Regions from separate parts of the Empedobacter falsenii genome, predicted to be linked through region 1. Evidence: riboswitches for the same ligand, from Rfam matches in the RefSeq annotation. Region 1 holds a riboswitch; the other holds the start of a gene.
What was found. A riboswitch is a leader RNA that binds a small molecule or an ion and turns the genes downstream of it on or off. The one in region 1 is predicted to bind cobalamin.
Positions count from the first base shown of each region.

Region 1 (5,539 bases):
TTAAGACGTTTTTTCTTTGCCGAAACAACCGCAGTTTGTAAATCTACTGTTCCATCATCTTCTTCGGAAGTATTATCTTCTGCTAAAAATAATTGAGCAATAAAATTATAATCAATTTTATTTTCGATTACATAATCAGAAGTTTCGTATCCATTTTTTGATACGACAATTTTATTTGCATTCGAACTAGATTCGATATAAAAAGTACCATCAGAGTTTGATGTTGCACTTACTTTAAGTTCTGGTAAACGAATATCTGCGTAAGGAATAGGCTTCTGAGTTTCAGAATCGATGACCTTTCCTTGAATTTTTACTTGCGCGTGCACAGACGCTAGAACAACTATAAAAAAAGATGTTATATAACTTTTCATCAATAAGATCTGTTTAAAAAAATAAAGCCTAGCAAAATGTATGCTAGACTTTACAAATATAGTTTATAAATCTTAATTATTTATACATCACAGCTTTTACAGCTTCAACTACATCTTTTGCATTAGGAATCCAAGTCTCATACAAGTTTGGAGCATAAGGCGCTGATGTATCTTTTGTTGTGATACGTTTGATTGGTGCATCTAAATAATCGAATGCTTTTTGTTGAACCATATACGTAATTTCTGAAGCAACTGAAGCGAAAGGCCAAGCTTCTTCTAAAACTACTAAACGATTTGTTTTCTTAACAGATTTGAAAATTGTATCGTAATCTAATGGACGAACTGTACGTAAGTCGATTACTTCTACAGAAATTCCTTCTTTAGCTAATTCATCAGCAGCAATGTAAGCTTGCTTAATGATTTTCCCGAAAGAAACTAACGTTACATCTGTACCTTCACGTTTGATTTCTGCTTTACCAATTTCGATTGTGTATTCTTCATCTGGCATTTCCATTTTATCTCCATACATCTGTTCAGATTCCATGAAAATTACTGGATCGTTATCACGAATTGCAGATTTTAATAAACCTTTTGCATCATAAGGATTTGAAGGAACAATTACTTTAAGACCTGGTACATTTGCATACCAATTCTCAAAAGCTTGTGAGTGTGTTGCACCTAATTGTCCTGCAGAAGCAGTAGGTCCTCTAAATACAATTGGACAGTTGAATTGTCCTCCTGACATTTGATAAATTTTTGCAGCGTTATTGATAATTTGGTCAATAGACACTAATGAGAAGTTGAATGTCATGTATTCTACGATTGGGCGACATCCCGTCATTGTAGATCCAATTGCGATTCCAGAAAAACCAGCCTCTGCGATTGGCGCATCAATTACACGTTCTGCTCCAAATTCGTCTAACATTCCTTTCGAAGCTTTGTACGCTCCGTTGTATTCTGCTACTTCTTCTCCAATTAAAAATATAGATTCATCGCGACGCATTTCTTCACTCATTGCCTCTGCGATTACTTCTCTAAATGTTTTTATAGCCATTTTATGCGATTTCGTTCTTTATTATATTTTTTCCTAAAGCAAATGTAATAAAAAACTTGCGAATTATTTAAAACGAATTCATTCAATAAAAAAATCCCAAAATAACTTTAGATTATTTTGGGATCGAAAAATATTTAAAAAAGAATGTAATCTCTATTTTAGAACCAGCCTTTGTGACCTTTTACATAAGTTTCATCAAACTCTTCATCAGATTTTGTTAAATACATAATTCCTTCGATTAATCCAATAAGTCCTCCTGCTCCACATGTCACAAGACCAATAATTAATTGAATAACACCTTCTTTAGTGTAGCCTAAATAAAATTTGTGAACTCCTAAAGTTCCTAATACTATCGCTAAAATTCCGGCAATAAGTTTTTTCTCTGATTTGTACGGTTGATTGTTTTCCATAATTTTTAAAGTTTAACTAAATAATTGTTTTTGTTGGTTACAAATTTAATTTGTCCATCTTTCTTAAAAATCACTAGATATAATGATTTTGAATATTGTACAAATAAAATAAATCTGATCTTAATTTAAGGTTAACGATTTAACAATCTACTTTTTATAAAATCAATTGCTTTTCTTTACATTTGCATAAAATGGTGCTCAACGAGTGAGTTAAAAGGGAATTTGGTTCAATTCCAAAACTGTCCCCGCAACTGTAAATTCTAACATACTTTTTGTAAAAAGAATAAGTCAGGAAACCTGCCATTGCTAACAAATTAATAGAAAATGTTTTCGGAGGAAAAACAGATTTTAATATGAAAAAACTTTTTCTTTGTTTTAATCTTATCGCTGGAATTGCTTTTGCACAGACGGATACCATCAATTTGAAACCTTTGATTTTGAACGATGCTTTTCTTAAAAATCATTACAAATCTCAAAGTATTATCAAACTTAATGATAGTATTTTAGAGCAAAATCCTAATCAACTGACGCAAGTTTTACAAGAGCAAACGCCAATTTATTTTAAAGAAAATGGACGAGGAATGGTTTCTTCACCTTCGTTTCGAGGAACTTTAGCTTCGCACACAGCCGTAATTTGGAACGGAATTAATGTCAATTCGCAAACAACAGGACAAACGGATTTTAATTTATTTGCAAGTAATTCGTTTGACGGAATTTTAGTGAAACCAGGAGGCGGAAGTATTGCGTATGGAACAGGTTCTATCGGCGGTACAATTCATTTGTTGAATAAATTTGAGTATGACAAAGGTTTACAGCAAAAAATAAATTTAGGATACGGAAGTTACGATACATGGTCGGGAAAATATCAGTTGAAATATAGTACAGAAAAATTTAGTCCTTCAATCGATTACGAACGAAATCAATCTGATAATGATTATAAAATTCCGAATCACATGAAGAAGAATTTGAATGGAAAATATTATTTCAATACAATTAATGGAAATTTTGGTTATAAAATCGATCCTAAAAATGAATTGAAACTTTATTCGATGTTCAATTTTGGAAAGCGTGAATTTCCTTTGGTTGACATTGGTTCAACGCCTTCTGGATACGAAAATCAGGATTACCGTTTGATGACAGAATGGAATTTCAATCCAAATGAAAAGTGGCAATCGCAGTTAAAATTAGCTTATATCCGAGAAGAAAGCAATTATTTCAACAATATTCACAAATCTTATTCGGACGATTTACAGGTTGATAATTATATTTTAAAATATTATCTGAATCATCAAATCACGAATAATTTTGAACTTTCACTTTTATCGGAAGCTAATTATAATCAAGGAAGTGGAAATAATTTGACCAAAAGTGATCAAAATTCTATCAATTTTGCCTTAATCGCGAAGCATAAATTATCAGATGTTTTGGAATACGAAGCGAGTATTCGCCAAGATTTTTCTGATACATACCAAAATCCATTTATTTATTCATTAGGTTTTAATTATCGTCCAATATATTCGTATCAATTAAGAGGAAATGTTTCGAAAAATTTCAGAAATCCAACGTACAATGATTTGTTTTGGAAAACTGGTGGAAACCCAGATTTGAAATCAGAATCAGCTTATCAATTTGAATTAGGAAATGATTTTATCAGCAAAAATTTAAACATTCAAACCAATATTTTTTATAATAAGTTGAGTGATATGATTCAATGGATTCCGAGCTCGCAAAACAGTTCTTATTGGGTTCCTATGAACATCAACAAAGCAGAAACCTATGGTTTTGAAATGATTGGGAATTACAAATGGAATACGTTTAGTTTCAATACAACTTATGCATACACCAAAACAAAAGATAAATTTAAAAATAAGGAATTGATGTATTCGCCAAATCATAAATGGACGGCGAGCGCACAATACACTTACAAACGTTTATCTGCTTTTGTACAAAATATTTATACAAGTAAAGTTTTTACCGATTCGGAAGAAGAAAGAACACTTGACGGATTTTGGCTAACGAATTTAGGTTTAAATTATACGATTTCACGACTTTATAGCGTTTCTATGAGAGTGAATAATGTGTTTAACCAGGAATATCAAACGCAAGAAAATCGTTGGCAACCAGGCACAAATTATAACATACAAATACAAATAAAATTTTAAAAAACTATGACTAAATTTAAATCAATCGCACTTATAGCTTTGGCTGGAGTCTTTTTACAATCTTGTTCAAATGACGATGATGGACCAAACAATGATCCAGAAAATGGAAACTATTCGAAAGGAGTTTTTATTTTGAATGAAGGAGGTTTCAATTCAGCTAACGCAGAAATCACTTATTTTGATCCAACAAAAGATGTAAGTACAACAAATCCTATTCAAGAAATTTTCAAGACTGCGAACGCTGGTGCGCAATTGGGTTCTGTAGGACAAAGCATGTATTTCAAAGGAAATAAGGCTTATATTGTTCTTAATGTTTCTAATAAAGTAGAAGTTGTTGACAACACAACTTTCAAAAAAATTAGTACAATTCCATCATCAGATAATATGAGCAACCCTCGTTATATCGTTTCTGATGATCAATTTTTGTATATCTCAAACTGGGGAGATCCTAATGTTACGACAGACGATTTTATTGCAAAATACAAAATCAGCGATTTAACATTTGTAGAAAAATATAAAGTAGATGAAGGTCCAGAAAAAATGATTCTTGACAATAACAAACTTTATGTTGCACAAAAAGGTGGCTGGGGAACAGGTAAAACAGTTACAATTATTGACCTTAAAACAAATGATAAAAAAAGTATAAATGTTGGTGATGTTCCGACAGATTTAACAATTCAAAACGGAAATTTATTTGTGCTTTCTCAAGGTGTTAATTGGGGAACTACTACAAAAGGAAAATTGGTTCGTTATAATTTAACTTCAGAAGATAAATTAGAAATGAATTTTCCTGATGGACAACATCCTAATTTCTTAGTTGCGGAGAATAGTAAATTGTATTACATCGTTAATAATTCTGTTTATTCTATGGCTACAAATGCAACAGCTTTGCCTACAAAAGCAGATTACATAACAGGTGCTGATAGTGTATATGGTTTCTATGTAAAAGGTGATACTTTTTATGTTTTAGACGCAAAAGATTACAATTCTAATGGACGATTATTAATTCAGAATGCACAAGGAGGTCTTAAAAATCCAGCAATTACAACTGGAGTTTCACCAAATTCTGTTTACATCAAATAATATTTCCTGAAAAATCAACATAAAAAAATCTGAAGTTTAGACTTCAGATTTTTTTATGTGTTTTATTTTGAAAATTGTTTGTGAATTAAATACTACAATCGCGAGCAAAATCAAACTATAACCGATCATTTGCATTGGTGAAACAGCTTCTTTGTAATAGAAAATTGCCAAAACAAAATTCATAATTGGATTCAAATAAATTAAAATTCCAACGGTTGAAGAATCAATTCCTTTTAAAGCAAAATTGTTTAAGAACATTGGAATAATAGTGAACAAAACCACAATCATCATGATACATTGATAAAAAATTGTTTCGGTTGGAATTGGTCCTGAGAACATGAAAACCAATGGTAACATCAAAATAGCTACGATTAGTAATTGTGTCATCAACAAATTGAAACTATCAAAAACATTCAAACTTCTCTGAATGATGATATACAGCGCAAATGTACATGCGAC
Region 1 covers NZ_CP040908.1:189,958-195,496, reverse strand. Annotated here, with positions in the region: gene FH779_RS00950 (DUF5686 family protein) at 1-371, opposite strand, end outside; gene FH779_RS00945 (pyruvate dehydrogenase complex E1 component subunit beta) at 448-1,425, opposite strand; gene FH779_RS00940 (TM2 domain-containing protein) at 1,584-1,835, opposite strand; cobalamin riboswitch at 2,011-2,154, shown strand; gene FH779_RS00935 (TonB-dependent receptor plug domain-containing protein) at 2,189-3,997, shown strand; gene FH779_RS00930 (DUF5074 domain-containing protein) at 4,004-5,080, shown strand; gene FH779_RS00925 (EamA family transporter) at 5,117-5,539, opposite strand, start outside.

Region 2 (5,539 bases), 350 kb from region 1:
ACTTCTCAATATGGAACAATATATGGCGATAATTTTTTCATTGTTTCGAAACAAGAAAATCGTTTAGTTGTAGCTGACTCGAAAACATTACAGAAAAAAGCCAGCTTCGAAACAATTGGTGGTGATGGAAGAAGTTTTGTAGGGGTTGATGCTAAAACAGGATATGTAGGAACTTCAAGTGGACTTTATTTGTTTGATATCGAAAATATGAAACTTGGTTCGATAATCGATGGAACTTCTAAAGTTGGTCAAGTAGGAAATATGATTCGTACATCTAAATTTGTTTTTGCTGTTTCAAGTACTGGAGGAATTTTAGTTATCGACCCAAAAACACATCAAATAAAACAAACGATTGCTGGAAGTTTTATTTCTGTAGTTCAATCTAAAGATGGAAATGTGTGGGGAGCTTTATCTAAAAAATTAGTCAAAATAAATCCTACTACTTTAGAAACTTCAGAAATTGCTATTCCTACGAAAACAGTTCCAGCTCCTTTTGCTTGGAATGCTGGTACTTTTTGTTCTTCAACACAAGATAATACTATTTATTTTTTATCAGGAATCAATGTTGTGAAATACGATGTAACAAATAATAAATTTGAAGAAAGTTTTATAGAGATTCCTGGTCAAGATACAACACCAAAGGAAACATATTATGGAGCAGGTTTAAGAATTGATCCGTTGACAAACGAACTAGTATTAACTACTATTGGTTCAGGTTGGGGAACTAATTCTCAAATTAATTTTGTGCATAGATTTTTTGATAATGGAACTCTTAAAGAGTCGGTGAAATTAAGTGAGTATTATTGGTTTCCTTCAATGCCTGTTTTTCCAGATAATGCGGCACCAATTATCAATGATTTAGAGACAACTTATCAAATTAACACAGCAACAACAATTGATTTGAAAGATAAAGTTTCGGATGTTGATAATTTATCAGCAGCGATTGTAAAAGATTTAGAAATCATCGAGAATAATGAAGTAGCTGAAATTTCGATTAATGATAAGGAAGAATTAGTGATTAATCCATTAAAAAATGGAACAGCTAAAATCAAACTTTCTTTTAATTCGAATGGAAAAGTTGTTTCACAAAACATCACAATTTCATCAGCCGTTTTAGGTACAAATGATTTAGCTAAATCTGCTGTAAATGTTTATCCAAATCCTGTTAATAATGTATTGTTTATTGAAACAAATGAAGCTTCAAAAGCCGAAATTTTCGCTATTACAGGAACTAAAATGACAGAGAAAACACTTCAAAAAGGGAAAAATCAATTAGATGTTTCCTCTTTACCAAAAGGTGTTTACATCATAAAAGTTAACAATTCTACTTTCAAGGTAATCAAAAAGTAGTGTGTTATTTATTTGTGGAAAAAAGGTTGAGCATTGCTCAACCTTTTGTTTTTTTTAAATATTGATTCCGTACGTATTTTTTATTTCAGCCATCACAAAAGAGCTGTGTGTACTTCCGATGCTTTCTAAAGCACCCAATTTATTGAAAACAAAATCTTGATATTGTTTCATATCCAAAACTTGCACTTTTAAGATAAAATCATATTCGCCCGAAATATTATAACATTCCACCACTTCATCAATCAACAAAATATCTTCCACAAGTTTATTCCCAATTGTGCGATCATGTTGTTTTAGCTTGATGCTGCAAAAAACCATAAAGCCTTTGTTTAGTTTTTCGGCATCCAAAACGGCTCTATAATTTTTGATATAACCTTGTTGTTCCAACCTTTTTATACGTTCAAAAACGGGCGAAGGAGATAAATTAACTAAAGCTGCAATGGCTTTTACTGTCAATTTTGAGTCTTTTTGTAGAATTCTTAATAATTCTAAATCGGTTTGATCTAATGTTTCCATCCAAATAATATTCTTTTCAATACGATATTTTATCGTTGTTAAAGTATTTTGTTTTGTAAAATTAATCATATTAAGTGGTATAATCTTATTTTTTCAAGTTTTACAATCGTTTATTTTGTCTTGTTACATTTGTAAAGAAATAAACAATAAATTATTGGGGAATCGTGTGAGAATCACGAGCTGTCGCGCAACTGTGAGTAATGGAAATTACAAGTCAGATTACCAATAGAAACAAAAGATGATACTTTCGCGATTTGAAGTCTGTCTGTCAAAATAGGTTTACTATTTATCAACTCGCGTTTGTGTTTTTTGAACATTAAAAAAACAATCAAAATGCAAACACAAATTTTAGGTTATCCAAGAATTGGCGCTAACCGTGAACTAAAAAAAGCCTGCGAAAATTATTGGGCAGGTAAAATTGAACTACAAGCTTTATTGCAAACAAGCCGTACAATTACCAAACAAAATTGGGCGCTGCAACAAGCTGCTGGTATAGATTTAATTCCGTGTAACGACTTTTCTTTTTATGATCAAGTTTTAGATTTTACGTTATCAGTTGGTGCAATTCCAGCGCGTTTCAATACGGTTGCGCTAAATAAAAAGAACACCGAATTAGACTTGTATTTTGCGATGGCAAGAGGCTTTCAAAAAGATAATTTAGATATTACAGCGATGGAAATGACAAAATGGTTTGATACCAATTACCATTATATCGTTCCAGAATTTGTAAAAAATCAAGAATTTAAATATTTCTCAAATTCTATCGTAAACGAATTTATCGCTGCAAAAAAAGAAGGTTTTAATCCAAAAACAGTTTTAATTGGACCAATTACTTATTTATTATTAGGAAAAGAAAAAGAAGAAGGATTTGATCGAATTGATTTAATTCAGAATTTATTGCCAGTTTACTTTGAAATTATTCAAGATTTAATCAATCATGGAGCAAATACAATTCAGTTCGACGAACCTTTTTTAGCTTTAGATTTAGATGAAAAATCGAAAACGGCTTATCGAGAAGTTTACAAAAAAATAAGAAAAGAATTTCCTCAACTTACAATTCAGGTCGCAACTTATTTTGATGGATTGAAAGATAATACAGCTTTAGCAATCAATTTACCAATTGATATTTTGCATCTTGATTTGGTTCGAGACGAAAATCAACTTGATGAAATATTGAATCAATTTCCTTCTCAATTAAAACTTTCTTTAGGTTTAGTTGATGGTCGAAATATTTGGAAAAATGATTTTCAAAAATCACTTTCAACCATAGAAAAAGTTGTGAACAAAATTGGAGAAAAACGTGTTATTATTTCAACCTCTTGTTCATTATTACATTCGCCTTGTGATTTAGATTTAGAAACAAATGAAAAAAATCTTCCAACAACAATCAAAGATTGGTTTGCATTTGCGAAGCAAAAATTGGAAGAAGTTGCTTTCTTAAAAAATTATTTTTCAAACCCGAATGACGAAAAATTGATTCAACAATATGAAGCGAATCAATTCTCTATCAATAATAGAAAAAATTCTCAATTAATTCATCAAACTCAAGTTAAAGAACGAGTAAATGCTATAAAAGATGAAGATTATAATCGTGCAAATAGTTTTGAACAGCGAAAAATTGTGCAACAAAATGTGCTGAATCTTCCACCTTTTCCTACGACGACAATTGGCTCTTTTCCACAAACACAAGAGGTGAGAAGTTGGCGTGCGAAGTATAAAAAAGGAGAATTATCTGCCGAAGAATATGATGTTTTATTGAAACAAGAAACCAAGCGTACAATAGAATGGCAAGAGGAAATTGGCATTGATGTTTTGGTGCATGGTGAATATGAACGCAATGATATGGTGGAATATTTTGGTGAAAAAATAGCAGGATTTGTCTTCTCTAAAAATGGTTGGGTTCAGAGTTATGGAACGCGTTGTGTAAAACCGCCGATTATTTTTGGTGATGTTTATCGCCCTGTTCCAATGACGGTTTATTGGTCGAAATATGCACAATCTATCACAGAACAAAAAGTAAAAGGAATGTTGACAGGACCGGTTACGATTTTGCAATGGTCTTTTGTTCGAGATGATCAACCAAGATCTACGACGTGTAAACAAATTGCATTGGCGATTCGTGATGAAGTTTCGGATTTAGAAAAAGCTGGAATTAAAATTATTCAGATTGATGAACCTGCAATTCGAGAAGGTTTACCATTGAGAAAAGATGAATGGCAAAATTATTTGAAATGGGCGGTTGATTCGTTCAAATTAGCTTCAAGTAATGTTGATGATTCTACTCAAATTCATACGCATATGTGTTATTCAGAATTCAACGATATTATTCAAAATATTGCTGATTTAGATGCGGATGTTATTACAATTGAATGTTCACGTAGTCAAATGGAATTGTTAAATGCTTTTTCAGATTTTAATTATCCAAATGATATCGGACCTGGAGTTTATGATATTCACTCGCCTCGCGTTCCGTCGAAAGAAGAAATGGTTGATTTGATAGAGAAAGCGGCAAAAGTTATTCCGGCAGATCAATTATGGGTGAATCCTGATTGTGGACTAAAAACGCGTCATTGGGAAGAAACCGAAAAAGCATTAATCGAAATGGTTGCGGCGACAAAAGAATTAAGAAAAATATATACGCCAAAAGCGATTTAAGCTTAACATCCTACTTTAATGACTTAATAAGTAGTGTTGTGTTATTTATTTGTGAAGAAAGGTTGAGCATTGCTCAACCTTTTGTGTTTTAATAATAATTTATCGTTCGTTTTACAACATATTTCAATTCTCCATTGATTGAAATAGAAGCTTTTATCCAATTATTTTTCGAATCATATTCATACGAAACTTGATAAGAAGTTAAAACAGTTTGTCCATTTCGGAAGGATTGTTTTTTGAAGTTTACAATTTCATTTTTCGAATCAAAATCAGCTTGATAAGCTAACGTTTTATTGGCGTCAAATGATTGTAATTTTGAAATGTTTCCATTCTCAAAAAACATTATTTTGCTCGAATTTCCAGCAATTTCTTCCTGAAAAATAGGTGTTTCTTTATCATAAATATAATACGATTTTCGCCCTTTTTTTCCATCAAAAGAAGTCATTTCATCCAAAACCAATAAACCATTTTTGTTATATGTCAAATTATTCTCACTAATCGTAGAACCTTCCACTTTTGTCGTGATTTTATCCAACTTATTCGAATAATTAAAAATCGTTTCATAACTCGATTTTGACGATTTCCCTTCAATATTTTCTGTCAAGTTTATCAACCGATTTTTATTGTCATAAACAAAGGTTTTGTCGGAAGCAATTCGTTTTGGATCTTCACCATTGTTAATAACTGTATTTGTCTGTTTATCAATAAAATTTGAGTTATTGTAATCGTAATTAACATAGTTATAAACAGCTAATTTTCCTTGATAATCCAAATAATTTGTTCGCTTTGTTAACAATCCTTTTTGATTAAATTCTAACGAAATTTGATTGTAAAACTCATTCTCCAAAAAAGGTAAAGTTGTGGTATTTCCTTTTGCATCTGTTGCAGTTGAAGTCACTTTTTCAACCTTTCCTTTCAGATTAAAATCAGCTAAAGTTGTTTTAACTTCATAATCATTTGTCGAAATTTTTTGTGCAAAACTACATGTCGAAACAAGAATTGTACATAAAAGTATAAT
Region 2 covers NZ_CP040908.1:3,582,542-3,588,080, reverse strand. Annotated here, with positions in the region: gene FH779_RS16715 (DUF5074 domain-containing protein) at 1-1,350, shown strand, start outside; gene FH779_RS16710 (Lrp/AsnC family transcriptional regulator) at 1,405-1,866, opposite strand; cobalamin riboswitch at 1,976-2,111, shown strand; gene metE (5-methyltetrahydropteroyltriglutamate--homocysteine S-methyltransferase) at 2,200-4,521, shown strand; gene FH779_RS16700 (hypothetical protein) at 4,610-5,539, opposite strand, start outside.
Region 2: another riboswitch for cobalamin. It lies ahead of metE (5-methyltetrahydropteroyltriglutamate--homocysteine S-methyltransferase); the one in region 1 lies ahead of FH779_RS00935 (TonB-dependent receptor plug domain-containing protein).